4 regions of the Scandinavium lactucae genome follow, and region 4 is predicted to be linked to each of the others. Evidence: predicted binding sites of a transcription regulator. Region 4 holds the regulator's gene; each other region holds the start of a gene.
The links. Region 4 encodes CRP, which controls carbon source genes, mostly activating them, when cyclic AMP is high. Its sites were predicted from a motif close to ATGTGANNNNNNTCACAT; they were not measured.

Region 1 (7,543 bases), on a different contig from region 4:
TCAAGGTGCGGATACTGATCTTCAAGCTTACGGCCAACCATCATTTCAATCAGCGTATCTTCGGTCAGGGTCGCCACTTCACGTTCAGCAATAAACTGACCGTCACGGAACACGGTCACGTAATCGCAAATCTCGAAGATCTCTTTCATGCGATGGGATATGTAGACGATGCCGCGCCCTTGGGATTTGAGCTCGCGAATCACGCGGAAGAGTGATTCGGTTTCGGTGTCGGTCAGCGCGTCCGTCGGTTCATCCATAATGATGACCTTCGATTCAAAGCTCAGCACCTTGGCGATTTCCACCATCTGCTGATCGCCAATCGACAGTTCGCCTACCAGCTTGTCGCTTTTGAAGCGCAGGTTGAGTTTCGCCAGCAGTTTATCTGCCTCGGCGTACATGGTTTTCCAGTCGATTTTGCCGAAGCGGTTAACGAACTCGCGGCCTAAAAAGATGTTCTCGGCGATGGTCAGCTGCGGGATCAGGTTCAGTTCCTGATGAATGATGCCGATCCCGGCTTCCTGTGACGATTTCGGCCCGGTAAAGGTTGTCTCCTGGCCGAGCCATTGCAGCGACCCGGCATCTTTACTGTAGATCCCGGTCAGCACTTTCATCATCGTCGATTTACCCGCGCCGTTTTCGCCCACCAGCGCCATCACGCGCCCGGCATAGACATTCAGCGATGCGCCAGAAAGGGCTTTCACGCCCGGGAACGATTTATCGATCCCTTTGAGTTGCAATAATGCGTCCATGGCGGCCTCAGAACGTGACGCCAGCACAGAGAATGATATTCGCATACGGGGAACACTCCCCGCTGCGAATCACCGCCTGACTGTCTGCGGTTTGTTGTTTGAACTGCTCATGTGTGGTGTAACGAATTTCAATGGTGTTTCCCTGGTGCTGCTGCAGTTGCTCCAGATGGCGGAGCAACGTTTCGTGGAGTTGCGGATTATGCGTTTTGATTTCCGCGGCGAGAATTGCCGTCTCAACCTGCATTTCCGTGGTGACCACTTCAAGTACCTGCATAAATGAAGGCACGCCCTGGGTTAAAGCCATATCGATGCGTTGCGTGCTATGGGGGACAGGTAAGCCTGCGTCACACACCACCAGCGTATCGGTATGCCCAAGACGGGAAATGACCGAGGAAATATCAGCGTTAAGTACCGTACCTTTCTTCATCGTTCTGCTCCACTAGCGAAACGTTTCGCTGGTGATGAGTTTAATCTTAACGGCGTACAGAAAACCACCATCAGGTTGCAGAAGTGTGATCGGCATCGAAACGTTTCGCTAAGTGAAATTTGGCGGGAGGTAAAGAACAGTAGCGCCCTTTCAGGGCGAGCATCACGGCTCTGCCGTTCCGATGGTGTTCATGACCGTCACACGGTTTTATACTCTGCGGTATGTAGATCCCTCGTCCCACGAAGCTGCTCTTCAGCGTCGATGACGGCTGGAATAAGTTTCTCGAAAAATTCGGCGACAGCGTCACTTCCTGGACCCGCCTCTGCGTTGAGCGCATGCTCGCCTGCGGCACCGCCAGCATCCGCACATTCACCTCTCGGTCACCCGCCTGCTGCGCCACAGTTATGACCTGATTAACCCGGCAGCGTGGTGCATCACTGATACGACACCATACGCAGCAGCACCGGCGGCAGACGCTGACGCAGGAAGAGATGATCGGACGCTATATCAGCCACGTGCCGGCGAAGCATTTTAAAATGGTGCGCGACTACGGCTTTTTGTCGAACCGGAAACGGGGCGAACTGCTGCCGAAGGTATACGAAGCCCTGCAAATGGAAGACTGGAAAAAACCGGAGCAGCCGGGCTTCGCCGCGCTGATGAAGGCGTTTCTGCGCACGGACCCGTACAAATGCATTCTGTGCGCAAACCGGCTGCGCTTCAGCGGCGCAGAGGCCGGCAGGCGCGCCAGCGAATTAGTGGACGAAAGGCTACACGGAATCGACAGAAAGCGATGGCTTCTGGTACAGATTGCGGGATAAGTGCGCCTGAATAATGAATTTCAGGTTAAAAACACACCGAAGCGTGCATTTTATCGCCATAAGTGTCATGACCACCCGCCATCATTGCATTCCCGATGGCAGCATTCATGGTCAGGACGCTCAAAAGAGATCCTGACCATGAACGCCCCATCACTGCCGAGCTTGTTGGCAGCATAACTTGATGACCTGGAGCCAACACTCACGCGTCATGGCTATCGTCTGAAAGATATGGTCGAGCAGTTTGATGCCAAACCGGCAGAAATCAGGGCGCTGTTCAGTCACCAGTTAGACCCGACGCGTACAGCCGAACTGCGGGATCGTATTCTGGCAGCGGGTTTACCTATTTAATCCTTTATTTTCAGCGTCAGGAGCCTCCTGTTATAGAGGCTGTAGCTCCGTTTTTTCATTTTCAGCTAATGTGGGCCGAAAATGCGCGATAAATGCAGGTTTTATAAACGCAGGTCGCTACAGCTACACCTATGAAGCGCTTACGGCTGCCCTGCTCTTAACATCTCATTAAATTCGCATAGCGTTTGGTATTGTCCCAAAGTTTGCACCATCTTTCCAGAGCCAGTTTTCCGCATATTCAGAACAATATTTTCAACGCTATGTTGATTGGCATTATCAGCTAATGCCATTGCCCCGATTAACGTACCGGTGCGACCAACCCCGGCATTGCAATGAATCAGTGGTTTTTCACTGAGATTATTATTTTCCGCGCATTTATCGATTATTTTATTCTTGACATAATGAGTCAACTCATTTAATTCTCTCACGTTAATAGAGGTTTTGTCGGGCCAATTTGTAACATGGATAACTGAATGCATACTTTCCTTCCGTCCATCATTAATCTTCATTTGATAATGATTTAAAATTAAACTTCCAAGTTGCGTATCTACTTTTAGCCTTGTCTTTTTGTTAATTTTTGGTGCGGTGGTAACCTGTATGCCATCATAATTTTTACTTTCGCAAAAATACATAGGAAGTTTTTTTTCGGCGATATCATTTGATGAGGATAACACAACGATCACTGCTGGCTTTTGCTCCAGCAACATCCGGCAATGCTCGGCCATATACTCAGCTTTGGGATACTGGCAGCGCATTGCAATTTCTTGACCGTTAATCGCAATCTTATTTGCTGGCATAGCCGTGCCGTTTGATGTTCGAATCTGTGAACATACAGCTGTACCGATATCTTTGTAACGCTGGAGATTCGGAACGGTGATATACTGAAAAGACTGAGTAAGCTTATTTAGCTTATTATACTCGGCCTCCACATTATTATTTTGAGTATAATCCTTGGCTGGCAGCGCTGGAAATAAAGCATTCGCACGGGAAAGAAGCTGCGCATACTTCTCTGAACGCAGCATTTTTATACCATTAAAAATAACTGGTTCATCTTTCTTAGGGTTGTCAGGGGTATTTTTCACCTCAAGTAATCTTTTGGCAAAGCAAATGTTGTTAGGGGTCTTATTCTTTTCAGCCAAACTAACTGCGGCCACCGTGCTCTTGAATAGATGAGCTTTAATGTAAGTTATGGGTGGATTCATTTTAATCATGTTATTACCATTTCTCACGCGTTGAGCTAATGCTTTGTTTAATAGATGTACTAGCGTTTTCCAATGCTGTAATTAACTTAGAGCCTATCTCAATCTGATGAGTCCCGATTGTAGCTCTGTGTTGTGTTGCTGGCATGGTCAAACATCCTTTTCCTGAAAAGGAAATATCTTAGTTCCCTTCTTTGATATAGATATCATTTAACGCTGATTCAGCCATTAGTTAATTGAATCGTGACAGGCATCTGTTTTTTTTATGCCGCGAAGCGGCATGGAGGCGCTTCGCGCCGGAGGCCTCGCAGCGAAGCGTGGACGAAAAAAGCATTACGGCTTCAGCCGTAATAACACCAATAACACCTGCTGTGCCTCGCCGGGCTGTACCCACTCCCGCTTCTTCTGCCAGAGCTGCAAGTCAAAGGCCTGCAGCGCCTGCGGCATGAAGTCCACTGAGCAGTGGGTTGCTGAGCAACAGCACGTTCTGCCCGACTGCGAATGGCAGCACATCACTTTTACCATGCCACACCTGCTCTGGCCGTTCTTTAACAATAACTGGCCCCTGCACACCTATGGCCACCAGCTCAATCAGCACCCACATATCCACGTCTCCGTCACGCGGGGCGGTCTCGACATTAAGCACGGCGTCTGGCGAAGTCTCTTCTTTAAAAAGAAGGCCGTGGAGATCATCTGGCGGAGCGCGGTTATCCGACTGTTACGCGGCAGCTACGAGCGGATCATGTCCGGCGGGTCACATCCGCGACGAGCGTCAGGGGCGGCGATATCTGCAGGCAAGTACCCATGCAACGGAATTGCTGTCGCTGCGTGGAATGGAGAAAAAACGATGGTTGCGAATGCCTGAATTGGATCAGTGCGCCTGAAAAGTGGCTTTCCGGTTAAAAACACATCAAAGGCGGCATTTTTATACCTATACTGATGAATAACCCCGTCATAAAAGGGATAAGACGTGGTTAAATTCATGGTCAGTCGCATCTCAAAAGATGCGATTCAATCTCCTAACCATCAAGAAATGCCCGGCAGCGAAGACCGGGCATTTTAGGAAAAACTTAAATCTCGACCTGGGTACCGAGTTCGATAACCCGGTTCGGCGGGATCTCAAACTGGTCAGGCGCACGCAGGGCGTTGCGTTGCAGCAGCAGGTAAAGCTTGCCGCGCAGACGCAAATACCACGGTCTGTCGTTCCCAATAATCAACGACTCATGCGACATAAAGAACGAGGTTTCCATCATCCGACAGCTCAGGCCTTCAAGGCCGCAACGGTGGAAGACTTCTTCCACATTCGGAGTTTCACGCCAGCCGTAACTCGCCACCACGCGCCAGAACGACGGTGACAGCTGCTCAATCTGCACCCTGCGCACGTTATGGACGTAAGGTGCATCTTCGGTTCTCAGCGTCAGCAGGATCACACGCTCATGCAGCACTTTGTTGTGCTTGAGGTTGTGCAGCATTGCAAACGGGATAACGTTCAACGCGCGGGACATATACACCGCAGTGCCTGGCACGCGAACCGGCGGCGATTTTTCCAGGGACGCAATCATCGCTTCGAGAGAATTACCGTGCTCGTGCATACGACGCAGCAGGCGGAAACGCTCGCTTTTCCAGGTGGTCATAATCATGAACATCACCAGGCCCAGCGTCAGCGGCAGCCAACCGCCGGAAAGCAACTTATCGAGGTTCGCTGAGAATAGCGGCACGTCGATGCACAGGAACGCCACCAGAATCAGGAACACAAAGTATTTGTTCCAGTGCCAGTTATTGCGCGCCACGGTGGTCGCCAGGATGGTGGTCAGAACCATGGTCCCGGTAACCGCGATACCGTATGCCGCCGCCAGATTGCTCGAGTGCTGGAAGCTGACAATCACCAATACCACAGACACATACAGCAGCCAGTTAATGAACGGAATGTAAATCTGGCCAGATTCCATTTCGGAGGTGTGGATGATGCGCATCGGCGACAGATAACCCAAACGTACCGCCTGACGCGTCAGAGAAAAGACGCCCGAAATTACCGCCTGAGAAGCGATAACGGTGGCTAACGTAGCGATAACCAGCATAGGGATCAGCGCCCATTCAGGTGCCAGCAGGAAAAACGGGTTTTTGATGGCTTCAGGATGCTTGAGCAGCAGCGCCCCCTGGCCGAAATAGTTCAGAACCAGCGAAGGCAATACCACCGTAAACCAGGCAATACGAATCGGCAGTTTGCCGAAATGCCCCATGTCTGCATACAACGCTTCCACCCCGGTGATGGACAGCACGACCGCGCCGAGCGCCACGAACGAGACGGTTTTGTATTCAAGGAAAAAATGCACCGCCCAGTATGGGTTCAGCGCATGCAGCACATCTGGATTATCAATAATGCTGCGTGCGCCAAGAACGGCCAGCAGCAGGAACCAAACCAGCATGATTGGGGCGAACAGCTTCCCCACCAGCGCGGTACCGTGTTTCTGAATCATAAACAGCAGGGTCAGCACCCCGATAGAAATAGGCACTATCCAGCTATCAAGCTGAGGGGCAATGATTTCAAGCCCTTCAATGGCCGACATCACCGAGATGGCGGGGGTAATGACCACCTCACCATAGAAGAAGCTGCCGCCTATCAACCCGAGGATAACCAGTACCGAGGTCATTCTCGCCGACGTGTTACGCCCCGCAAGTGACATCAGCGTCAGGATCCCCCCCTCGCCGGCGTTATCGGCACGCATCACGAAGGTGATGTACTTTAGGGAAACGGTAAATATCAGCAGCCAGAAGATCAGGGATAAAAAGCCGAAAACGGCATCCCGTTCCACGCCAAATCCAAACTGACCCGAGAGACATTCTCTCAATGTATAAAGGGGGCTGGTACCAATGTCACCGTATACCACGCCGATTGCCGCAAGGGTGATTGCCGGCAATGATTGCTTATTATCAGTGCTCATAGACTCGTCTTTCGTTTAATAAGACAAATGTGTACCTGAATCCGTGGCTCACAAAAGGCGCACAGTATGCACGATTAATCGAAAAATCGTACTCCCAAATGACGTCACGTTAACCTTGCTCAAAAATTGTCGGCGCTTACTCGCACTATTACCCGTCCCCAGCAAACGGCTATAATCGCTTGATAGCTGGATAAATAGCGGAAGGACACCACTCTATTATGGCGCAATCACACTTATTAGCAGAAAGAATTTCCCGACTCAGCCAGGCCCTTGAAAAGGGCCTTTTTGAGCGCAGTCATGCCATACGCCTGTGCCTTCTGGCCGCGTTGAGTGGCGAAAGCGTGTTTCTGCTCGGGCCACCGGGGATAGCCAAAAGCCTTATCGCCCGCCGCCTCAAATTCGCCTTCCAGCACGCCCGCGCCTTTGAATACCTGATGACCCGTTTCTCCACCCCGGAAGAGGTGTTTGGCCCGCTGTCGATTCAGGCGTTAAAAGATGAAGGCCGCTATGAGCGTTTAACCAGCGGGTATCTGCCCGAAGCCGAAATCGTGTTTCTCGATGAAATCTGGAAAGCGGGCCCGGCTATCCTCAATACACTGCTCACGGCCATCAACGAACGTAGCTTCCGCAACGGTGCGCACGAAGAAAAAATCCCGATGCGCCTGCTGGTGGCCGCCTCGAACGAACTGCCGGAAGCAGACAGCAGCCTTGAAGCGCTGTACGACCGAATGCTTATCCGCCTGTGGCTCGACAAAGTACAGGACAAAAGCAACTTCCGCTCTTTGCTAATCAATCAGCAGGATGAAAGCACCAACCCGGTGCCGGAGAATTTACAGGTCTCCGACGAAGAGTTTGCCCAGTGGCAGGTGGATATCGGTAAGGTGAAGCTGCCGGATGCCGTTTTCGAGCTGGTGTATCAGCTGCGTCAGCAGCTCGATACGCTACCCAGCGCGCCGTATGTATCCGATCGCCGCTGGAAAAAAGCAATCCGGTTATTACAGGCCAGCGCCTTTTTCAGCGGTCGTGAGACCATCGCCCCTATCGATCTTATCCTCCTGAA
Region 2 (7,543 bases), on a different contig from region 4:
GAATTTAAAGTTATCCGGCAGTATCAGATCTTCTGTCGATCTGGACCCCTTTCCGACCACCTTCGCGACAGCCGCCTGCACCAGGTAGCCAATGGTGCAAAAGTGTCCGAGTGCCACATCGTCAGAACCCGTAATGCGACGTACGACAGGCTGAGCAAGCGCTGGCATCAGCACCGCCATAATTCCGCCGAAAATGCCGCCGGTCAGAATGAGCGGAAGTCCAGTCAGTCCTGCTTTATAACCAATTACCGCACCAATGGTGGCCATCCACAGTAGGGCCTGTCCCGTCAGGAAGATATATTTAAACGGTGTAATCCGGGCAATAATGATATTGACGATGAAGATAACCATCAGTGTCATCGCCACCTCAGAACCTAGCTCACGGTTTGCCAGCCCTGCAATCGCTGCGACATCGGTGATATATCCTTTCATACCAAAGCCGTGAGTAAAGATATCGTTTAAAAACGTCAGGGTATCGACGATAATATTGATCCCGGCCATCATGATTAAAAATCCAAGCAGCGTTTTAAACGTGCCTTCCGCCACTTTACCTTTTGATTTTTTTTGCAGCAATAGACCCAGCATGGCGATAAAGGCAATCAAAATAGATGCCTGTCCCAGCAGGTCCTTAACAATAAAATTAAAGATGCTATTCATTTTCAAGTACCTTTAAATTGTGTTCTTTTAAAAAGGCGACGATCTTCCGCTCGATTTCGTCCTTATCTGTTAAGCGATGCAACACAATAACGCGTTTGATTTCTTCTTCACTCGCGTCAGCCGTTAAAATGTCAGCAAACGTTTTTTGTGTCAGAATAATATCTGACTTAAAGGCGCCTGCTTCAGAAACAGTGGTGTGTTCTATTTCTGCTGGAATTTCTAATTTATTAAGCACCGCTTTCGCTGTCATTTCAATGGCGAAACTGGAACCTAACCCACAGCCACATACGCAAAGAATTTTAAGCATTAATAGACTCCTCAAATAATATCGAGCTGTTTAGCTAATTTATAATGATGCCCTTCGGTATCGACGAGGCGTTTTTGCATACTGATTAAATCTATAGGGATCGGTTTGTTACTAGAATTAATAATAATCGCTTTATTTCTCATGCCTGACTGGATACAACGCACGACCTCTCCGGCCATTATGGTGCCCTGATAAATTTCCTCACAGGTAGGGTCACCGTTACGCAGACTGTAACCGATGATCGACTTACGGATACGTACCCCGATTTTCGGTTCAAGCAGCTTAATCATGGTATCAATCGCTCCCTGAAAACCTGGGGAGTACTCTTTGGTGTAGCCTTCTGAACAGAGGATCACCACACTATTCTGTTCTGCAAGGCGGACAGTGATTTTTTGTGCCAGTTCGTTCAGAGTATGCTGACATTCTGGGATTAAGGCCAAATCGGCGTTGCTTTTGATCGCCGACTGCAATGTCAGCTCACCGCAGTAGCCCCCGAGCAGCTCCACCATAAAGACTCGCCCCGGTAATGCTCGCCCAGTATTCCGCAGCTTGGTGACCTCTTTAATAATCTGTTCGCAGGCCGTAGAAAAACCAATGGTATAATCGCTGCCATAAACATCATTATCGATGGTCATCCCGACACCAAAGCAATTAATACCGTACTCGCTGAGATGATGAAGAAATTGCAGAGAACCATCGCCGCCCGCCATCACGAGGACATCGATATGCAGGGTCTTAAGCTGTTTCGCAATCACCTCATATTCCGAGGCCATCAATTTACGGTTGGTACGCCCCGAAGACATAATGGGAATGGCGGCAATGGAAAAATCCACTAAATCACGCAGAGAAATAGCCTGGTATTTGTTTTGCAAGAGGCCTGGAATCCCCCCATTGAATAAAATGATCTCTGCCCGTGCTAATCTTGATATCTGAAAGACAAAGTTATTTATCCCTGTCACATCACCGCCGCTAATTACCATGCCGATTCTCATAATCATGACCTCGCTTATTTCTTGAAAGTGATTTTTCCTTTAAACAAGCCATGAATTTGCAACGAGCATCACAAAATTGTTATTAAGATGTCCGCTCTTGCTATTGACATCAATTGGTTAGGGTCATTTTTTGTGAATGCCATCACATTCCATCACCTGTTGCTAATATTATTAATTCACTTTTATTTCAAGCAATTAACACGCATTCAGGCTTTAGATTCCTGTAAACCTTACGCATGAAGTTCATACATAGATGTGAGGTTTAAAAAATGTGATTTATCGCGCAGTTTTCTGTGTGTGAATGACCGCGAGCAAAAGAGGGACTTAGCGTGGAGGGATCAGTTTTAACATATAAAAAAGGCGACTTACGTCGCCCTTAAATGCTGAAATGTCATTACTTACGTTCGCTCCCGACCCACCAGCAGCGTGGTCAGGGTGAACGACAGCACCAGCGCGATTGCCACGCCCGACAGGGCATAGACAAAGTACGGGCCGATATAAGCGGGCAAACTGAAGATGCTCGATAAGATATAGCCATACAGGCGCACGCCGAAGAACGCGATGAAGGCAGAGGCCAGCGAACTGGCGATAGTCGCGGCGATAAACGCTTTCTTATGACGGGTGAGCACGCCAAACAACGCCGGTTCGGTTATGCCGAGTAGCGCAGAAACCGCCGCTGACAGCGTCACCGTACGATCCTGTCGGTCTTTGCTCAGGCGCCAGATAGCAAACGTCGCTCCGGCAATCGCCATGTTGGCCATAAACATCATTGGCATCAGCATGTCATAGCCCCGATCGCTAAAGTTTTGCAGCGCAATCGGGGTCATCGCATGGTGCATCCCGGTGAGGATCGCCACCGGACGTATCGCGCCCACCACCAGCCCGGCAAAGCTCGCCGATACGCTGAACAGCCCTTCGATAAACAGCGCCAGCCCTTTTCCGAGCCAAATGCCAATCGGGCCAATCACCACTAACGCCGCCAGCGCGCCGATAAACAGCGTCAGGGTCGGCGTAAACACGGTTTTCAGCACCTCCGGCATGATACTGTCGACCCATTTATGGATGTATTTCAGCGCCAGAACCGAGAAAATCACCGGAATGACGCTGGAGGCGTAGTTAAATACCGACACCGGCACGGCGTTCATTAACCATAGCGCGGAGGCGGCATCAGGCTGATGGGTCGCCAGCGCCTTGGCAGCGTCAATTAAGGTTGGATACATCAGGCAGGCCGCCACCGCCGCCGCGAGGTATTCATTGGTTTTGAAAATTTTTGCTGCCGACACCGCGAGGAAAAACGGCAGAAAATAGAACACGCCGCTGGCGATCAGATCGATGATCATCACCGTATCGCTTTTCGGCGACACCACTTTCAGCGCAATTAATCCGGCCAGCAAACCTTTGATCATCCCTGCCCCGGCAATCGCCGGGACAATCGGACCAAACACGCCGGAAACGGTATCCATAAACAGCGACACCAGGCTTTTACGGCCCTTGCCACTGGTGACCGTTGTCTCATCACGTTGACCGAGGGCAGCCTGCAGTTGCTCGTACCAGCCGTTGACCGTAGGGCCGATAATGATTTGGAACTGATCGCTTTGCAGCTGCGCGCCCAGTACGCCGGGCAGCTTTTTAATTTCGCCCTGTTCGATTTTGCTATCATCAATTAAATCAAAGCGTAAGCGGGTCATGCAATGCCAGACTTTATTGATATTGTCTTGCCCACCGACCAGTTGAATGATGCGTGCGATGGCGTCTCGCGTCCCCATAGTGACTCCTGCGACATGTTCTTGTTTTGGCTATCTGGATGGTAATGAAGCTGTGAATACAAAACAAACCAATAAAATTTGAACCCCCTCACACTTCTTCCCTTACAAGGCATGCAAAGGTTAAAATACGCAAAATTGGTCTGGTTTTTAATTCAATAAACACGCTATTTCAGACCAAAATATTTATTCCAGAAAAGGGTTTACCTGACGCGTAAAATAAGGCGAAGATAAATCATCAATCGTCTATTTTTTCCGTCATCAACAGGGAGCCTTTTTCCGTGGAACCGACGCTTATTACCGCTATTGACTGCTTCATCACTCGCCCGGATCGCCACAATTTAGTGGCGGTACGCGTGACCACCGACAAAGGCATTACCGGCCACGGTTGCGCCACCTTTCAGCAACGCCCGCTGGCAGTGAAAACCCTGGTCGATGAATATCTGCGTCCGCTGTTGATCGGTCGCGATGCCAATAACATTGAAGACCTGTGGCAGATGATGAACGTCAACGCCTACTGGCGAAACGGCCCGGCGATGAATAACGCCATAGCCGGGGTCGATATGGCGCTGTGGGATATTAAAGCGCAGCTGGCGAACATGCCGCTGTATCAGCTGTTTGGCGGTCAATCCCGGGACGCAATCGCCGCCTACACCCACGCCAGCGGTGATACGCTGGACGAGCTGTACACCGCCGTTGATGCGCTACTTGAAAAAGGCTATCGCCATATTCGCTGCCAGCTTGGCTTCTACGGCGGCACGCCAACCGAGCTCCATGCGCCGGATAACCCTTCGCCAGGTGCCTGGTTCTGCCAGGATCAATACATGCGTAACACGGTGGAAATGTTCCGCGCCCTGCGAGAGCGCTACGGGCATCGCTTCCACATCCTGCATGATGTACATGAACGTCTGTTCCCGCAGCAGGCGGTGCAGCTGGCAAAACAGCTCGAGCCGTATCAGCCGTACTTTATTGAAGATATTCTGCCGCCGCAGCAAACCCCGTGGCTGGCGCAGATCCGTCAGCAAAGCAGCGTTCCACTGGCGCTCGGCGAACTGTTTAATAACCCGGCGGAATGGCATGACCTGGTAGTCAATCGACAGATTGATTTCATTCGCTGTCATGTGTCACAGATTGGCGGCATCACCCCGGCGCTGAAGCTGGCGGTGCTGTGCCAGGCCTTTGGCGTGCGTCTGGCCTGGCACGGCCCGGGCGACATGACGCCGATTGGCGTGGCGGTGAATACTCATCTCAATATTCATCTGCACAACGCCGCAATTCAGGAATTCATTCCACGATCCGCGACCACCGATGCCGTCTTCCCCGGCGCGCCGGTGGCAAAAGAAGGCTACATTTATCCGCCACAAAAACCGGGCATTGGCGTCGGCTTCAACGAAGCACTGGCGGCTTCGCATCCGGTGGTGTACCGCCCGCATGAATGGACGCAAAGTCGCCTACCGGACGGCACGCTGCATACGCCGTAATCAGCCTGGCTGTTGGCGGAACGCGAGGTTGTCGCGGTTATGTGGAATGACGTAGGTGCAGGTGTAGTTGATATCGATAATGTCGCTAATGGCGTATACCTGACCGCCCGCCAGAATGCCGCGGTTGTTGATGTGCATCGCCGGGCTGCCTTTTTTGCAGCCCAGTAATTCGGCCTGTTCCCGGCTGACGTTCACCGCCCGATAGGTGGTGAGCATGTGGGAAATTTGATAGCCCTTTTGCAGGGCATATTGCTGTAACGAACGTTCGATAACCTGCTGATTAAGGTCTGCGAATGCCGCCGACGGCATGCGCGACACCTCGATTTGCACCGGACTGTCATCCACATAGCGCAAACGACAAAACTGCCAGATAAAGTCATCATCCGTTAGCCCGAATATCTGCTGTTCCTCGCGATTCGGGCGTTTTTTATGCAGGCTTATCATCCGATAACGCATCTGATCGAAACGCTTTTCGGTAATCGAGTTGTACACCAGCGGATTATTCCGCGCCCCGTCGTTAATCCAACAGCCCGATCCCTGAACAATTCTGATAACGCCAATGCTCGCCAGTTTCTCCAGCGCCTGGCGCACGGTAAATCGCGAAACGCCATACTCTTGCGCCAGTTGTCTCTCCGGCGGCAGCTTACGCGGGCCGCCGTCACCCTGCTGATAAATTTTACTCAGCAGATCCTGAGTGACGAACTCATTTTTCTTCATCGGGATTTTCCCTGATTATTCCTTAGAAAAAAGACAGTTAAGCTTATCATTGCATATAATTGGCGTAACATAACGATTTCAGCGCAGGAAGGAAAACAGGGCCATGACAAGTAAAAAAATGGTCGCCCTGGTCGTCGCCGTGCTCACCCTCTCCGTTTTATTGCCGGTCACGCTCAGCGTATGGGTTGCACATTATCAGGCCAAAAAAGAGTTTACCCGCGATCTCAGTAACTACGGCGAACGCGTGATTTTACGCGCCCAGCAGGTGGTGTCGCAGGCTAAATCCACCTTAAAAGAAATTGATACCTTTCAGGGCACGCCTTGCGGTCCGCTCCATCTACAGACCATGCGTCGGGCGGCCTATACCCATCGTGACGTACAGGAAGTGTTGTGGCTCAATGGTCTAAGACCGGAATGTTCCTCGCTGGAAAGCCACAGCCGCAACGTTGAATTCCCGCCCACTGACCGCCGAACCGATGACGGCTATCGCGTCTGGCTGACCGACATCAACGATCTGGGTATACATCACTACATGGTGGCGCTGGCGAGCACACATCATATGGTGATGGTCGATCCGGGTTCTTTCATCGATGTGGTGCCGTTTGCTCCCTGGACCATCAACACCGTGCTGATTGGCAGCCGCACCGGCAGCCTCATTTCCAATAGCGCGCCGTTCGATATGCGCATCTGGCAGCAGGAGCACCCGCTCGGCGACCACACATTTGCCCGCAACGGCATGATTTATAATCTGCGGGATTACCCGGATATCGGCATATCACAAATCATCTGGGCCCCCACAGACCCGCTGACCAGCAAATGGCATCAGCAGATGCTGATTTGGTTACCGATCGGGGTGCTGATAAGTCTGCTCGGTGCCGGGCTTATCCTGCAAATGGTGCGCAATCTACAGTCGCCGTACCATCGGATGCTGGACGCCATCAACAGTCGCGCGCTCGACGTTTACTACCAGCCAATTGTCTCCTTACGCAGTGGGAAAATAGTCGGGGCCGAGGCGCTGGCCCGCTGGCGACAACCGGATGGCACCTTTCTGTCTCCGGATATTTTCGTTCCCCTGGCCGAGCAAAGCGGGCTGATTACCCGGCTCACCGGACTGATTGTGGAAAAAGTGTTTGAGGATTTAGGCCCCTGGCTGAAGCTGCATCCCGACAAACACGTCTCGATTAACCTCGATCCGCAGGATCTGATTTCGGCAAAGCTGCCGTTACAGCTATCTCAGCAGCTGAACAAATGGGGTATTCCGCCGTCACAGGTGGCGCTGGAACTGACCGAACGTAGCTTTATCGATCTGAAAAACAGCGCCAGCACGCTGAGCCAACTCCGTCAGGCAGGTTATGCGCTGTATATCGATGACTTCGGGACCGGCTATTCCAGTCTGAGCTATCTGCAAAATCTCGACGTCGACATCATTAAAATCGACAAATCGTTTGTCGATACCCTGGAGTTTAAGAACGTCACGCCGCACATCATCGAAATGGCGAAAAGTTTGCAGCTGGCGATGGTCGCCGAAGGCGTTGAAACCGAGGTCCAGCGCCGCTGGTTGTCCGAGCACGGTGTGCAGTTTGGTCAGGGCTGGCTGTTCAGCAAAGCCCTGCCGAAAGCGGAGTT
Region 3 (7,543 bases), on a different contig from region 4:
GTGCCCAACGGCAGGCCGAAGTTGCCGAGGATCTGGTTGTAGGCCGACGGCAGGTTACTCTTATAATCGCCGTCGAAGTCGATTTTGACCTCGGAACGGTAGGTAAAGCCGTAACGGTTATTTTTATCCAGTTCATACAGGATACCGGCGTTCCAGCCGAAGCCCCATTCATCACCCTTCAGGTGCGCAATCTGGGTATCAGCAGGGATCTGTGCCACCTGACCGGCGAGTGCAGGCGGCAGTGCGCCAGAGCCTGCCACAATCTGACCTAAGTCACCGGCATAGCGCTCGATCTTGGCTTTCGCATAGACCGCATCAAAGCCCACGCCGAAGCTCCAGTTGCTGTTCAGGCGATAGGCACCGCTCAGGTTCAGGTTAACGGTGGTGAGGTCAGTTTTACCCCCCATGCTACCTGCGGCGTAACTATCGTTAAATTCGGTTGCCAGGCCATAGTTAGAGGTAACGGAAGCCCCCCAACCAAATTGTTCGTTAAGAGGCATGACAAAGTGTAAGTTCGGCACCCAGGCAACCGGGGCGATATTATCGGCATCGGTACTTTTACCGGTTGGCGATTTACCGGAGATGTTCACGTCCGGATCGATATAGACAGCACCGGCAGAAAATTGCGGGCGGTCATACATCATAATCAATGCTGGGTTACGGCTGGCGTTACCCGGATCGTCGGCGATAGCGCCTTCACCAGAATAAGCACGGCCTAAACCAGAGGCAGAAAATTCATTTAACTGGAAGCCTGCTGACCAGGCCTGAGAGGAAACAAGTGCCACTGCAACTGCGAGAGCAGATTTCGTAAAACGGGTTTTTTGGCTCATGACCATAACCTCAATCGAGTTATTTTTATGCAAAATTTGTTACATGCCGTAACAGAAGCGCGAAGTGTAGGGTCTGTGTTACGTCAGAGAAATCAGACCAGTGCCGAGAGTATAGGTCTGACCAGATGGGATGTTGCAAGTATGTTTATAAGTTTTTTCAATTGTGATCTAAGAAACGCGATCCGCTTGGCAAAATTGGGGTCAGGAAAGTTCCCTTGAAAGGGGGGTTTTTGTTTTAGATCATTTTTAATTGTGATTTAGGTCACTTATGGCCGTTCAAATTAATATCAACTGGAGAGGCTGACAGCAGGGGCGTAAAATAGCCGCATTGTTTGTCTGGCACCCCAGGTGCAATTACAGAGGATATCTACCATGAGTAAATGCAGTGCTGATGAAACCCCGGTTTGCTGCTGTATGGATGTTGGCACCATTATGGACAACACCGATTGCACCGCGTCTTATAGCCGCGTATTTGCTAACCGTGCTGAAGCTGAAGAAACTCTGGCTGCGCTGACTGAAAGAGCGCGTGGCGTGGAGTCCGAACCCTGCGTTATTACCCCAACCTTTAAAGAGGTAGAGGGTGGCGTTCAACTGGATATTGATTTCGTGTTTAGCTGTGAAGCCGAAACGCTGATTTTCCAGCTCGGTCTGCGTTAATCCCTTCTCTCAAATGCCTCTGCCATGCAGGGGCATTTTCTTTTTTATCTCAGTGTGTTTTGGCTCCCACTTTTAGGCTTCCCTGATTGGCTGGATGTAAAAAATTAGTTAAGACTGTTATCAGGTCAGACCACTTTTTTTACATTATCAGGGGAAGGTTATGAGTAAGGCATTACCGCTTATCACCCGTCAGGGCGATCGTATTGCTATTGTCAGCGGGTTACGTACGCCTTTTGCTCGTCAGGCGACGGCGTTTCACGGTATTCCGGCGATCGATCTGGGCAAGATGGTCGTCGGTGAATTGCTGGCTCGCAGCGAAATTCCCCCCGAAGTCATCGAACAACTGGTGTTTGGCCAGGTGGTACAAATGCCGGAAGCGCCCAACATCGCCCGTGAAATCGTGCTCGGCACCGGCATGAGCGTGCACACCGACGCCTACAGCGTCAGCCGCGCCTGTGCGACCAGTTTTCAGGCGGTCGCCAACGTGGCGGAAAGCCTGATGGCGGGCACCATCCGCGCCGGAATTGCCGGTGGCGCGGATTCTTCTTCCGTTCTGCCGATAGGCGTGAGTAAAACGCTGGCCCGCACCCTGGTGGATGCCAACAAAGCCCGCACGATGGGGCAGAAACTCAAACTCTTCTCGCGTCTGCGGCTGAAAGATTTGGCCCCGGTTCCGCCAGCGGTGGCGGAATATTCCACGGGTTTGCGTATGGGCGACACCGCAGAGCAAATGGCGAAAACGTGGGGCATCACCCGCGAACAGCAGGATGCGCTGGCGCATCGTTCCCATCTGCATGCGGCGAAAGCCTGGGCTGAAGGCAAGCTGGCTGACGAAGTGATGACGGCCTATGCGCCACCGTTCCGTGAGCCGCTGGAGCAGGATAACAATGTGCGCACCAATTCGTCGCTGGCGGATTACGCCAAACTGCGCCCGGCGTTCGATCGTAAGCATGGCACGGTGACGGCGGCCAACAGCACCCCTCTGACCGATGGCGCTGCGGCGGTTATCCTGATGACCGAATCTCGCGCCAAAGAGCTGGGCCTCAAGCCGCTCGGCTATCTGCGTAGCTATGCGTTTACCGCGATTGATGTGTGGCAGGATATGCTGCTGGGTCCGGCGTGGTCGACGCCGCTGGCGTTGGAACGCGCCGGGCTGACGATGGCCGACTTAACCCTGTTTGATATGCATGAAGCCTTTGCCGCCCAGACGTTGTCGAACCTGCAGCTGATGGCGAGTGAGCGTTTTGCCCGCGACGTGCTGGGGCGCAGCCATGCGACCGGTGAAGTCGATGACAGTAAATTCAATGTGCTCGGTGGGTCGATTGCCTACGGTCACCCTTTCGCGGCGACAGGCGCACGTATGATCACCCAAACGCTGAACGAGCTGCGTCGTCGCGGCGGTGGCTTCGGTCTGGTGACCGCCTGCGCGGCGGGTGGTTTAGGCGCGGCGATGGTTCTGGAGGCCGAATAATGGAAACGACATCTGCATTTACCCTTACTGAGCGCCTCGATAACGTGGCCGTTATCACGATTGACGTTCCCGGCGAAAAAATGAATACCCTGAAAGCTGAGTTTGGCGTTCAGGTGCGGGCTATCCTCAAGCAAATCCGTGAAAACAAAGCGTTGCGTGGGGTGGTGATTATCTCCGCCAAGCCGGATAACTTTATTGCCGGGGCCGATATCAACATGATCGGCGAATGCAAAACGGCGCAGGAAGCCGAAGCCCTGGCGCGTCAGGGGCAACAGATCATGGCGGAAATCCATGCGCTACCGATCCCCGTTGTGGCGGCGATTCACGGAGCCTGTCTTGGCGGTGGTCTGGAACTGGCGTTAGCCTGTCATAGCCGTATCTGTTCCGACGATGCCAAAACGATGCTCGGTTTACCGGAGGTGCAGCTCGGGCTGTTACCGGGATCGGGCGGCACGCAACGCTTACCGCGCCTGGTCGGGATCAGCACCGCGCTGGACATGATCCTTAGCGGCAAGCAGCTTCGGGCGCGTCAGGCCTTAAAAGTGGGGCTGGTTGACGATGTGGTCCCGCACTCCATTCTGCTGGAGGCCGCCGTTGAGCTGGCGAAGCAGGAGCGCCCGACCAGCCGTCGACTGCCGGTGCGCGAACGTATACTGGCCGGTCCTTTGGGACGTAGCCTGGTATTCAGCATGGCGGCGAAAAAAACCGAACAGAAAACGCACGGCAACTATCCGGCTACCGGACGTATCTTGAAGGTACTGGAAACCGGGCTGTCGCAGGGCAGCAGCAGCGGGTATGAGGCGGAAGCGCGGGCGTTTGGCGAACTGGCGATGACTCCGCAGTCCAAAGCCCTGCGCTCGATTTTCTTTGCCAGTACTGAGGTGAAGAAGGACCCGGCGGCCAGCGCCGAGCCGCAGCCGCTGCATTCTGTCGCGGTGATCGGTGGCGGCCTGATGGGCGGCGGAATTGCCTTTGTCACCGCCAGTAAGGCGAAACTGCCGGTACGTATAAAGGATATCAATGCCAAAGGCATTAACCATGCGTTGAAGTACAGCTGGGAGCTGCTTGATAAAAAGGTGCGCCGCCGCCATATCCGATCGAGTGAGCGTGACACTCAACTGGCGTTGATTTCCGGCACGACTGACTATCGCGGTTTTTCGCATCGGGATGTGGTCATCGAAGCGGTGTTTGAAGATTTATCGTTGAAACAACAGATGGTGGCGGACGTGGAAGCGAATTTTGCCCCACACACTATTTTTGCGTCTAACACCTCGTCGTTACCGATTAGTGATATTGCCGCGCAGGCTCAGCGTCCGGAGCAGGTAATTGGCCTGCATTTCTTCAGCCCGGTGGAAAAAATGCCGCTGGTGGAAGTGATCCCGCATGCGGCAACCTCGGAAACGACCATTGCCACCACCGTGAAGCTGGCGAAACAGCTCGGTAAAACGCCGATCGTGGTGGCTGATAAAGCGGGCTTCTACGTCAACCGTATTCTGGCACCTTATATTAATGAAGCGATACGATTGCTGACGGAAGGCGAATCCATTGAACAGATTGATGGCGCGTTGACCCAATTTGGCTTCCCGGTGGGGCCAATCCAACTTTTGGATGAGGTGGGAATTGATACCGGGACTAAAATTATTCCAGTGCTGGAAAGCGCGTATGGGGATCGTTTTAGTGCGCCTGCAAATATCATTAACGCAATTTTGAATGACGATCGCAAAGGCAGAAAAAATGGTCGTGGTTTCTATCTTTACGACGCAAAAGGGCGTAAAAGCAAAAAACAGCCTGACCCTGCAATTTATACGCTTATTGGGCGTGGGCAGAAGGGCACGCTGTCCGGCCAGCAGATTGTCGAGCGCTGCGTGATGATGATGCTGAACGAAGCCGCACGTTGCTTTGATGAGCAGGTTGTTCGTAGCGCCCGCGATGGCGACATCGGGGCGGTGTTTGGTATTGGTTTTCCGCCGTTTTTAGGCGGCCCGTTCCGCTATATGGATAGCCTCGGTGCGGGGGAAGTCGTGGCGATACTGCAACGCCTCGCCGCCCAATTTGGGCCACGGTTCACGCCGTGTGATGCACTAACAAGGATGGCAGAAAAGGGCCTGGCCTTTTGGCCCGAAAATGAAACTGAGACGTTACGTTGAGGTCAAATAAAGGTAAATCCTGACATGGGTTAACGCTGCTGGATGGCTATTTTGTAAACAAAGATTGACTATACTTACGCCATTAAGGTAAAAAACAGCGTTTCATTCATCGAATGGATCAGGCACAATGCCCGGCCACTGAGTAGGCGGCGTTATCTTACGTTGGGTTTACTTCGGTGCTTCTGGTTAACAAAAGCGGTGCAATATGCAAGTTTTTATCATGCGTCACGGCGACGCTGCCCTCGATGCAGCCAGCGACTCGGTTCGTCCACTCACTACCTGTGGTTGCGATGAATCCCGTCAAATGGCGAACTGGCTGAAAGGTCAAAAAGTGGATATTGAGCGCGTTCTGGTCAGCCCGTTCTTACGAGCAGAACAAACGCTGGATGTGGTGGGGGAGTGCATGAACCTGCCAAAAGAGATCGATGTCCTGCCGGAACTCACGCCGTGCGGCGATGTAGGGCTGGTAAGCGCCTATCTACAGGCGCTGGCAAACGAAGGTGTTGCCTCTGCGCTGGTGGTTTCTCACCTGCCGCTGGTGGGCTACCTGGTTTCCGAGCTCTGCCCAGGCGAAACACCGCCAATGTTCTCGACATCCGCGATTGCCAACGTCACGCTGGATGCCAGCGGGCAAGGCCATTTTAACTGGCAAATGAGCCCGTGCAATCTGAAGATGGCTAAAGCCATCTAAGTGAGAGGCGGGTGAGCCGTGCGCTTCCCGCCACTTTTCCCCGTCTCTTTTCCGCCACCTTTAACGCTGAATAGTTAGCGTTAAGGTAATTCCGGCGGCTGCCACTCTTCCACTTCGATCAACACCAGCAACGCGGCATCTCCGCCGTACTCTTTCGGTGCCTGATGAAACGCCATCACGTGCGGGTGCTGCGCCAGCCACAGCGGTGTTTGCTGCTTCAATATATGCTTCCCATGCCCGTGCATCACACAGGCACAAAACACGTGTTCTCGACGACAGGCGGCAATCAGCGCGCCTAACTCCTGTTTCGCCTGCATCTGCGTCAGCCCGTGCAAATCGAGGAACAGCTCCGGGGAATAATCACCGCGACGCAGCTTCTTGGCCTCAAAATGGCTGACGTCATGGCGCACGTATTTCATCGCGCCTTCAGTATTCAGCAGCGGCTGAAACTCATCGGAAAAATAGTGGCTGTTATCGACCTGCTCCTGAAGCAAACGCTTCACCGGCACTTCGCTGACTTTCTTACGCGTCGGGCGATGGACAATGGTGTCCTGCTTAATCTGGCGGGTGCCGGTCATCAGCTGACGGAACAGCGCCTGATCCTCGTCGCTGAGTGAGGTTTTCTTCTTCATCTTCTCTTCTCATTTTCGCTTTGCGGCAGTTTACCCGACTCTTGGGGCGCACGGGCAGAGAAAACGCCAATTTCTCCCATCCTGCGATGCAAGAAAGCTGATTTATCGGCGTCTTCATGGCAAACTAGCCGCCGAATTTCAGCGATGGGCCCTGGAGGGGAAAGTGGATAAAATTTTTGTCGATGAAGCAGTCAATGAGCTGCATACCATTCAGGATATGTTGCGCTGGTCAGTCAGCCGCTTTAGCGCGGCGGGGATCTGGTACGGTCATGGCACGGACAACCCGTGGGACGAGGCCGTTCAGCTGGTGCTGCCTTCACTCTATTTACCGCTGGATATTCCTGAAGACATGCGCAGCGCGCGTCTGACCTCCAGTGAAAAACATCGCATCGTTGAGCGCGTGATTCGCCGCGTCAACGAGCGTATTCCGGTCTCCTATCTGACAAACAAAGCCTGGTTCTGCGGCCACGAATTTTATGTGGATGAACGCGTGCTGGTGCCGCGCTCGCCGATTGGTGAGCTTATCAACAACCGTTTTTCCGGCCTGATTTCTCATCAGCCTGAGCATATTCTGGATATGTGTACCGGCAGTGGCTGTATCGCCATCGCCTGCGCCTATGCCTTCCCGGAAGCGGAAGTGGATGGCGTGGATATCTCTGCCGACGCGCTGGCCGTAGCCGAGCAAAACATCGAAGAGCACGGTCTTATCCATCACGTGACCCCCATCCGTTCCGACCTCTTCCGCGACCTGCCAAAAGTGCAGTACGACCTGATTGTCACCAATCCGCCTTACGTTGACGCGGAAGACATGGCCGACCTGCCGAACGAATATCGCCACGAGCCGGAACTGGGTCTGGCATCCGGTTCTGATGGCCTGAAACTGACACGCCGTATCCTGGGCAACGCACCGGATTACCTGACTGACGACGGCATTCTGATTTGTGAAGTCGGTAACAGCATGGTACATCTGATAGAGCAGTATCCTGACGTTCCGTTCACCTGGCTTGAGTTTGATAACGGCGGTGACGGCGTCTTTATGCTCACCAAAGCGCAGCTTGTGGCTGCCCGCGAACACTTCAGCATCTATAAAGACTAATTAAAATACGATGGAGCCG
Region 4 (7,543 bases):
GTGACGCCGGATATTCTCACCAGTGCCAAAGCGTTAGGCGGCGGTTTCCCGGTGAGCGCCGTGCTGACCACCGAAGAGATAGCCAGCGCATTTCACGTCGGTTCGCACGGGTCGACCTATGGCGGTAATCCACTGGCCTGCGCGGTGGCTGGGGCGGCGTTTGACATTATTAACACGCCAGAAGTGCTGGACGGCGTAAATGCAAAGCGCGCGCGTTTTGTGAAGCATCTGCAACAGATCGACGCCGAGCTGGATGTTTTCAGCGATGTACGCGGCATGGGTTTGCTGATTGGCGCTGAGCTGAAGCCGCAGTACAAAGGCCGCGCACGCGATTTCCTCCACGCTGCCGCGCATGAAGGTGTAATGGTGCTCAACGCCGGGCCGGACGTAATGCGCTTTGCCCCTTCTCTGGTGGTGGAAGAGGCGGATATTGACGAGGGGATGACGCGTTTTGCCGCTGCGGTGAAGAAGGTCGTGAAAAGCTAAGCGCGCTTCTTCAACCAAATCCCATGATGTGGGCGCTGACGCCATGCCACTGAAGAGATGGTGTGCATGGTGTTCAGATGCCCCAGAATACGTTGTAGATGCTGTTCCATGGTGCTGAGCGGTCCATGCGTCATCGTGTCCGTAGACTCCATGATATTCGCATCCCCGCTACCTCCCGCCTCGTCATACTCCAGCCGCTGTTGGCAGCGTTGCAACGCAATTTCGCAGGACTGTAAATAACGCTGAGCCAAATCGTTGGTCAGCATGTTGTGTTCGCGCGCCAGCGTGGTCATGGCATTGATATGCTCGACGATAAACTGGCTGTGCGTTACCCACAGTTTCATGTCCTCCAGATAATGTGAGTTAAAGCCCGGTTCCTGCATCGCCTGATTCAGCGAGTTGAACAACGCGTTATGCGCCTGATTCACACGCATTCGCTGATACGCCAGGGTGGGTGCCTGCGGGTCGCTACTGAGGATCAGCCGCAGGGCATCCTGGTCGGCCTCCAGCGCCTGCTGGGCATTTTTACGCAGGAGCCCACTTTGCCACTGCGGCCACAGCCAGACCATTCCACCGAAGGCAATCAGACAACCAATTACCGTGTCGACAAGACGGGCGAGAATGAAATGTTCGCCGTTGAGCGTCAGTAGCTGAATGGTGTACACCGCGGTGACCGTAAAGCCCACGGTGGCCCAACCGTAGCTCTTACGAATGATCAGATAGCTCGCAAGGGTAATCAATAACATGGACGCCAGGGTGTAGCCTTCCGGTACGTGGAAGTGCAAGGTGCCAGCGGCAATCACTAGCCCGGCCAGCGTGCCCGCGGCCCGGTGAAAAATTCGCACTCGCGTTGCGCCGTAGCCGTTCTGCGTTACCAGCAGGACGGTCATCAGGATCCAGTACGGTTTCGGAAGATTCAGCGCCGCTCCCATCAGGCTGGCGATGCTCAGCATCACGCTGATTCGCGCCGCGTTTCGCAGCGCCGGAGATTTAAACGACAGGTAGCTTTTCAGCGCGGCGAAAACCGGCAGACGGCGTTCGTTATCAGCCATCAGATTGCGCGGGTACAGCGGGCGTTGCATCCGCAATACGCGGGCGATGCGGCTGAAATGCCAGGCGCAAAACTGGCCGACGGGATTATCCGGGTGCTGATGGGCAATTTTTTCCAGAGCACCAATTTGTTTATCCATGTTAAAGCGCTGCGGAAAACGGTGATAGAGGATGTCATCGGCCATCACCCGCAGCCGGGCGGCGATGGTTTGCGCATTCCAGCGGATCACCGCTTCAGCATGGCTGCGTTCCACCAGTTTCTGCACTTCTGCGGGCTGGTGCAGGCTGACCGAAATATGTTCTTGCAGATCGAGGCCAATCTGGAAGGCGCGCAGCAGGCGCTTATATTCGTGATTCTGGTTGGCGGCCAGCATGTGCATTTGCTGGTAACACTGGGTAATCAGGTCGACGGCTTTTTGCTGTCGAGTGAGCAGTGGCGGCAGCGCTTTTTCCGGATCGGTATGCTGGGTCAGCAGGCTATATTTGGCTTCACAATAATCCGCCAGCTGGCGATAGAGCAGGCTCAGGGATTCGCGCAGCGGCTGTTCGCGCCACATCCAGAACCAGAACCAGTTAAACAGGCCGTACCACAGGGTGCCGAGAGCGTAAATCAGCAGCGGCTGCCACACTGGCATATTGCCTGCCAGGCTGAGGGTGAAGATCGAGGCAATCAGCGAAGCGGGCAGCAGGCGCGCGTGCAGAGAACTGATTTCGGCGGTAACGCCGAGCAGCATCGCCAACCCGCTCAGAATAATGGGCAGCGGTACGTCACGCGCCAGTAACAACTGCACCGCGAGGCTACAGCCCGCAAACAGCGAACCGCCAATAATCAACCGTTTGAAGAAGCGTTTGTGGGGCGTGTCCAGCCCGGCAATGTTGCAGCAGGCGGGAACCAATGAAAACAGCAGACCGTACTTGAGATACCCCAAAGCCAGACCGATAGCCACGGGTAAACAGAGCACCAGCGTTTGTCGCAGTGCGTAGTTAATTTCCGGGTGATAAATCAGCCTGCGCCACATGAGGGGAGAGACAAAAACGGCGTACTGCCCCAGGGCAATACGCCGTTAATCTGGCTTAGCGGGTACCGTAGACCACGATAGTTTTACCGTGGGCGGAGATCAGATTCTGATCTTCCAACATTTTCAGAATACGGCCCACGGTTTCACGTGAACAGCCAACGATCTGACCGATTTCCTGACGGGTGATTTTAATTTGCATACCGTCCGGGTGGGTCATAGCATCAGGCTGTTTCGCCAGGTTCAGCAGCGTCTGCGCGATACGACCGGTTACGTCGAGGAACGCCAGGTTGCCCACTTTTTCAGAGGTGACCTGCAGGCGACGCGCCATCTGGGAGGAGAGGCGCATCAGAATATCCGGGTTGACCTGGATAAGCTGACGGAATTTTTTGTAGGAGATTTCGGCCACTTCACAAGCGGTTTTCGCCCGAACCCAGGCACTACGCTCCTGACCTTCTTCGAACAGGCCAAGCTCACCGATAAAGTCGCCCTGGTTAAGGTAAGAGAGGATCATCTCTTTACCTTCTTCATCCTTGATGAGTACTGCAACAGAGCCTTTCACGATGTAGTACAGCGTTTCTGCTTTTTCACCCTGGTGAATCAGCGTGCTCTTCGATGGGTACTTATGAATGTGGCAATGAGACAAGAACCATTCAAGGGTAGGGTCTGTTTGCGGTTTGCCAAGCACCATGCGCGGTTATCCTCTGTTATAAGCTGTCTCCAGTGGCAGACAAAACACTGCCGCTGGCTTTGCAATCGTATCCTTCCCTGTGCCTGGGAAGTCGGCTGTCGGATTTTACTGCAGCCTGTAGTGTGATGTCCTCTGCATACATGCAGTACTTCAATGTATTACTGTAGCATCCCGACTGTTTTAGCATAGCTTTTGCCGCGTGTCTCCTGGTGTCTCGCTTCAGCATGACGCACGTCGCCTTCCGTTGCGAGAATTGTTATGTGCGCGTAATCTGTCAGGAAAATTGCAACTCTGGAGTTAACAATTATGCAAGCGCGTGTGAAATGGGTTGAGGGTTTAACCTTCCTGGGGGAGTCTGCTTCTGGCCACCAAATCATGATGGACGGTAACTCTGGTGACAAAGCGCCAAGCCCGATGGAAATGGTGCTGATGGCAGCGGGCGGATGCAGCGCGATTGACGTGGTATCGATTCTGCAAAAGGGGCGTCATGACGTGACCGATTGTGAGGTGAAGTTGACCTCTGAGCGTCGTGAAGAAGCTCCGCGTCTGTTTACCCACATTAATTTGCACTTCATCGTCACCGGCAAAGAGCTAAAAGAAGCCGCGGTGTCGCGTGCGGTGGATTTGTCCGCTGAGAAATACTGCTCGGTGGCGCTGATGCTGGAGAAAGCGGCGAAAATTACCCATTCGTTTGAAGTGGTCGAAGGATAAGCGCCCAGCCCGGTGGCGCTGTGCTGACCGGGCCTACTGTTTATCGGGTGACATCAACCTATCTTTTTGCCTTCCATCAGCCGTTCTACCAGCGGCGACATAATCAGCTCCATAGCCAGTCCCATCTTCCCGCCCGGCACCACTAATGTATTCATATGAGAAATGAATGAACCCTGCAGCATCGCCAGCAGCCAGGGGAAATCAATATCGCCCAGATTCTGGAAATGGATGACCACAAAGCTTTCATCGAGCGAGGGGATCCCTTTCGCCGCGAACGGGTTGGAGGTGTCCACGGTGGGTACGCGCTGGAAGTTAATGTGGGTGCGTGAGAATTGCGGGGTGATGAAGTTGATATAATCTTCCATCGAACGGACTACCGAATCCATGACGGCTTCACGAGAATGTCCCCGTTCGCTGGTGTCACGCGTCAGCTTTTGGATCCATTCGAGGTTCACAATCGGTACCACGCCGACCAGCAAATCGACATGTTTCGCCACGTCGTGCTGTGGGGTTACAACCCCGCCGTGCAGGCCTTCATAAAACAGCACGTCTGAGGGTTCAGGTAACGGTTGCCACGGCGTAAACGTCCCCGGCACCTGATTCCACGGCACTGCCTCATCGTAGGTATGCAGATATTTACGCGACTGCCCGCTGCCATTCAGGCCATAGGTCAAAAACGTCTGTTCCAGTAGGCCGAAGTCGTTGGCGTCCGGGCCAAAATAACTGATGTGTCGGCCCATATCGCGCGCTTTGCGGATCGCCATGTCCATTTCTGGGCGGGTGTAACGGTGGAAACTGTCGCCTTCCACTTCCGCAGCGGTCAGATTGAGTTGAGCAAAGATTTTACGGAAAGCGAGGCTGGTGGTGGTGGTTCCCGCGCCGCTGGAGCCGGTCACGGCGATCACCGGATGTTTGGCAGACATAACTACTCCCTGAAGCAGTAATATTTTTGAGTATAGTCAGCCGTGAAATTGGGTACGGGGCATGAGGTTCACCGTCTCGTGCAGTTCGGACCACACCAGGACGACGTCCCCGCTTTTCAATTGTTGTTTTACGTCGGCGACCTTGTCTTCTAGCGAACGTTCATGTTCACCATAATCGGTACCTTCGCGCAACACAAAGCTTTCAATCAGATTTTCGAGCGTTTCGGGTGCCAGGGTTTCCCAGGGAATTATCATCGTATTGCTCCTAACCATTGTGTCAGCCAGGCCGGGATACGTTTTTCGAGCCACATTTCCGGATGGCGCAGCGTACCGCCGACAAATCCGACGTGACCGCCGTGCTCGGTCAGCTGATACTGAATGTTTGCCGGAAGCTCTTCCTGAGCGGGAATCGAGTGATGATCCATAAACGGATCATCTTTGGCATGAATGATCAGCGTTGGTTTGGTTATCTGGCTCAGCACTGACATCGCACTGCACTGGCGGTAGTAATCTATCGCATCGGCAAATCCGTGGATTTTCGAGGTGATCAAATCGTCGAACTCACGGATGCGGCGCACGCTTTTCAGGCGCTTCAAATCAACGGGTAAGGTCCCGGGATAGGCTTTCAGCTTGCGCGAGGCGTTGGCTTTCAGCAGGTTTAGCAGATAGCGCTGATAAACGCGCGAGAAGCCTTTATCCATATGGTAGCTACAGGCTTCGAGCATGAACGGCGCAGAGACGATAACCGCCGCGTCGAGCGGGGTATTGTCGCCCTCTTTGGCCAGCAGGCAGCCGAGCATGTTGCCCCCGAGCGAATAGCCTACCGCGGCCGTTGGTACGTTGCCAAATTCCCGGCGCAGCCAGGAAAGGAACCAGGTGCCATCTTCGGTTTCACCCGAATGGTAGATTCGTTGATTACGATTCGGTTCCCCACTGCAACCGCGGAAATGCATCACCACTCCGAGCCAGCCGCGCTGCTGCGCCGCGTGGATCAGTCCATGAGCGTACGGGCTGTACAGGCTGCCTTCCAGACCGTGGAACACCACCAGCCGAGGTTTATGCCGCGCCTGGTTGGGATCTTCACTCCACGCCAGATCGACAAAATCCCCGTCCGGAAGCTCAAGACGCTGCCAGTGTGGCGTGAACAGCACTTTGCGACGGATGAGACGCGGCAGCATGGTCTGCAGATGGCAGTTGCGCACGCCCTTCATTGGCACAAAGGTGTCGTTCTCTCCTGGTGGTACTTCAAAGTCTACTGGGGTTACCTGAGCCATACTCACTCTTCCTGAAGCATCTGTTCCAGCTGCTCGTGCGCGTCCAGCCACGCCATTTCACACTCTTCAAGCCCGGATTTGGCGCTGGCCTGCTGTTGCAGACATTCGGTCAGTTCGGCTTTACGCGTCTGATCGTACAGGCCGCTGTCGCCAAGCTTTTCTTCTGCGGCGGCCAGTTTGGCATTGAGTTTTTCCATCTCTTTTTCCAGACGGGTAATCTCTTTGCGCAGTGGCTGCGTCAGGGTACGAAGTTCCGCTTCGCGCCGTTTTTGATCTTTACGTGCCTGGGCGCTGTTGGCGTTGTCTTTGGGAGCATCGTCAGCCTGGTTTTCCTGCTTCTGCACATCGCTCAGCCACTGCTGATAATCTTCCAGGTCGCCATCGAACGGCTCGACTTTCGCATCATGAACCAGATACAGATCGTCGGTGGTGGAACGCAGCAGATGACGGTCGTGCGAAACCACGACCAGCGCGCCTTCAAACTCGATCAACGCTTCAGTTAACGCCTGACGCATGTCGAGGTCAAGGTGGTTAGTTGGTTCATCGAGCAGCAGCAGATTCGGACGTTGCCAGACGATCAGTGCCAGCACCAGGCGCGCTTTTTCCCCACCGGAGAAGCGACGCGTTTCTTCACTGACCTTATCGCCCTGGAAACCAAAGCCGCCGAGGTAATCACGCAGCTGCTGTTCAAGCACCTGCGGGGCTAAACGCGCCAGATGTTGTATCGGGGATTCGTCGGCGCGTAAGAATTCCAGTTGATGCTGGGCGAAGTAGCCAAGCTTGATGCCTTTCGCCAGACCAATCTCGCCGCTCTGGGCTGATAACTCACCGGCCAGCAGTTTGATAAGCGTTGATTTACCCGCGCCGTTGCGGCCCAGCAGGCCGATACGGGACCCGGGCACCAGGTTGAGCTTAATGGAATCCAGAATGGTGCGATCGCCATAACCGGCGCTCACTTTTTCCATTTTCAGCAAGGGATTCGGCAAGCTTTCCGGTTCACGGAAGCTGAACTGGAACGGGTTGTCGACGTGCGCCGGGGCAATCAGTTCCATGCGTTCCAGCATTTTCACGCGGCTTTGTGCCTGTTTGGCTTTAGACGCTTTGGCTTTAAAGCGATCGATAAAGCTCTGCAGGTGCGCCACTCTTTGCTGTTGGCTTTCATACATCGACTGCTGTTGCGACAGGCGCGTCGCGCGTTGAATTTCAAACGACGAGTAGTTGCCGGTGTACTCAAACATCGACTGCTGTTCGATATGAATGATTTTACCGACCACCGGATCGAGGAAGTCACGGTCATGCGAAATCAGGATCAGCGTGCCCGGATAGCTTTTCAGCCATTTCTCCAGCCAGATAACGGCATCGAGGTCGAGGTGGTTGGTCGGTTCATCGAGC

Region 1: rbsD (D-ribose pyranase) is a predicted target of CRP. The motif match lies at 1,260-1,277, and genes of this name have one in related genera.
Region 2: SIK69_RS03325 (enolase C-terminal domain-like protein) is a predicted target of CRP. The motif match lies at 3,799-3,816, and genes of this name have one in related genera.
Region 3: SIK69_RS13360 (YfcZ/YiiS family protein) is a predicted target of CRP. The motif match lies at 1,081-1,098, and genes of this name have one in related genera.

What each region holds. Positions count from the first base shown of each region.
Region 1 covers NZ_JAWXRD010000028.1:196,025-203,567, reverse strand. Annotated here, with positions in the region: gene rbsA (ribose ABC transporter ATP-binding protein RbsA) at 1-749, opposite strand, end outside; gene rbsD (D-ribose pyranase) at 757-1,176, opposite strand; partial or broken gene SIK69_RS10445 (transposase) at 1,597-1,994, shown strand; partial or broken gene SIK69_RS10440 (ExeA family protein) at 2,135-2,342, shown strand; gene SIK69_RS10435 (protein-tyrosine phosphatase family protein) at 2,483-3,553, opposite strand; partial or broken gene SIK69_RS10430 (transposase) at 3,912-4,277, shown strand; gene kup (low affinity potassium transporter Kup) at 4,612-6,483, opposite strand; gene ravA (ATPase RavA) at 6,702-7,543, shown strand, end outside.
Region 2 covers NZ_JAWXRD010000002.1:284,885-292,427, forward strand. Annotated here, with positions in the region: gene SIK69_RS03305 (PTS sugar transporter subunit IIC) at 1-657, opposite strand, end outside; gene SIK69_RS03310 (PTS sugar transporter subunit IIB) at 650-964, opposite strand; gene SIK69_RS03315 (6-phosphofructokinase) at 976-1,956, opposite strand; gene SIK69_RS03320 (PTS transporter subunit EIIC) at 2,355-3,722, opposite strand; gene SIK69_RS03325 (enolase C-terminal domain-like protein) at 4,001-5,200, shown strand; gene SIK69_RS03330 (GntR family transcriptional regulator) at 5,201-5,917, opposite strand; gene pdeB (cyclic di-3',5'-guanosine monophosphate phosphodiesterase PdeB) at 6,021-7,543, shown strand, end outside.
Region 3 covers NZ_JAWXRD010000030.1:274,436-281,978, reverse strand. Annotated here, with positions in the region: gene fadL (long-chain fatty acid transporter FadL) at 1-836, opposite strand, end outside; gene SIK69_RS13360 (YfcZ/YiiS family protein) at 1,203-1,487, shown strand; gene fadI (acetyl-CoA C-acyltransferase FadI) at 1,648-2,958, shown strand; gene fadJ (fatty acid oxidation complex subunit alpha FadJ) at 2,958-5,105, shown strand; gene sixA (phosphohistidine phosphatase SixA) at 5,311-5,796, shown strand; gene smrB (endonuclease SmrB) at 5,877-6,428, opposite strand; gene prmB (50S ribosomal protein L3 N(5)-glutamine methyltransferase) at 6,592-7,524, shown strand.
Region 4 covers NZ_JAWXRD010000003.1:188,713-196,255, forward strand. Annotated here, with positions in the region: gene argD (bifunctional acetylornithine/succinyldiaminopimelate transaminase) at 1-486, shown strand, start outside; gene SIK69_RS05160 (YccS/YhfK family putative transporter) at 483-2,555, opposite strand; gene crp (cAMP-activated global transcriptional regulator CRP) at 2,611-3,243, opposite strand; gene SIK69_RS05170 (OsmC family protein) at 3,550-3,954, shown strand; gene SIK69_RS05175 (phosphoribulokinase) at 4,008-4,877, opposite strand; gene SIK69_RS05180 (YheU family protein) at 4,914-5,132, opposite strand; gene SIK69_RS05185 (hydrolase) at 5,129-6,151, opposite strand; gene SIK69_RS05190 (ABC transporter ATP-binding protein) at 6,154-7,543, opposite strand, start outside.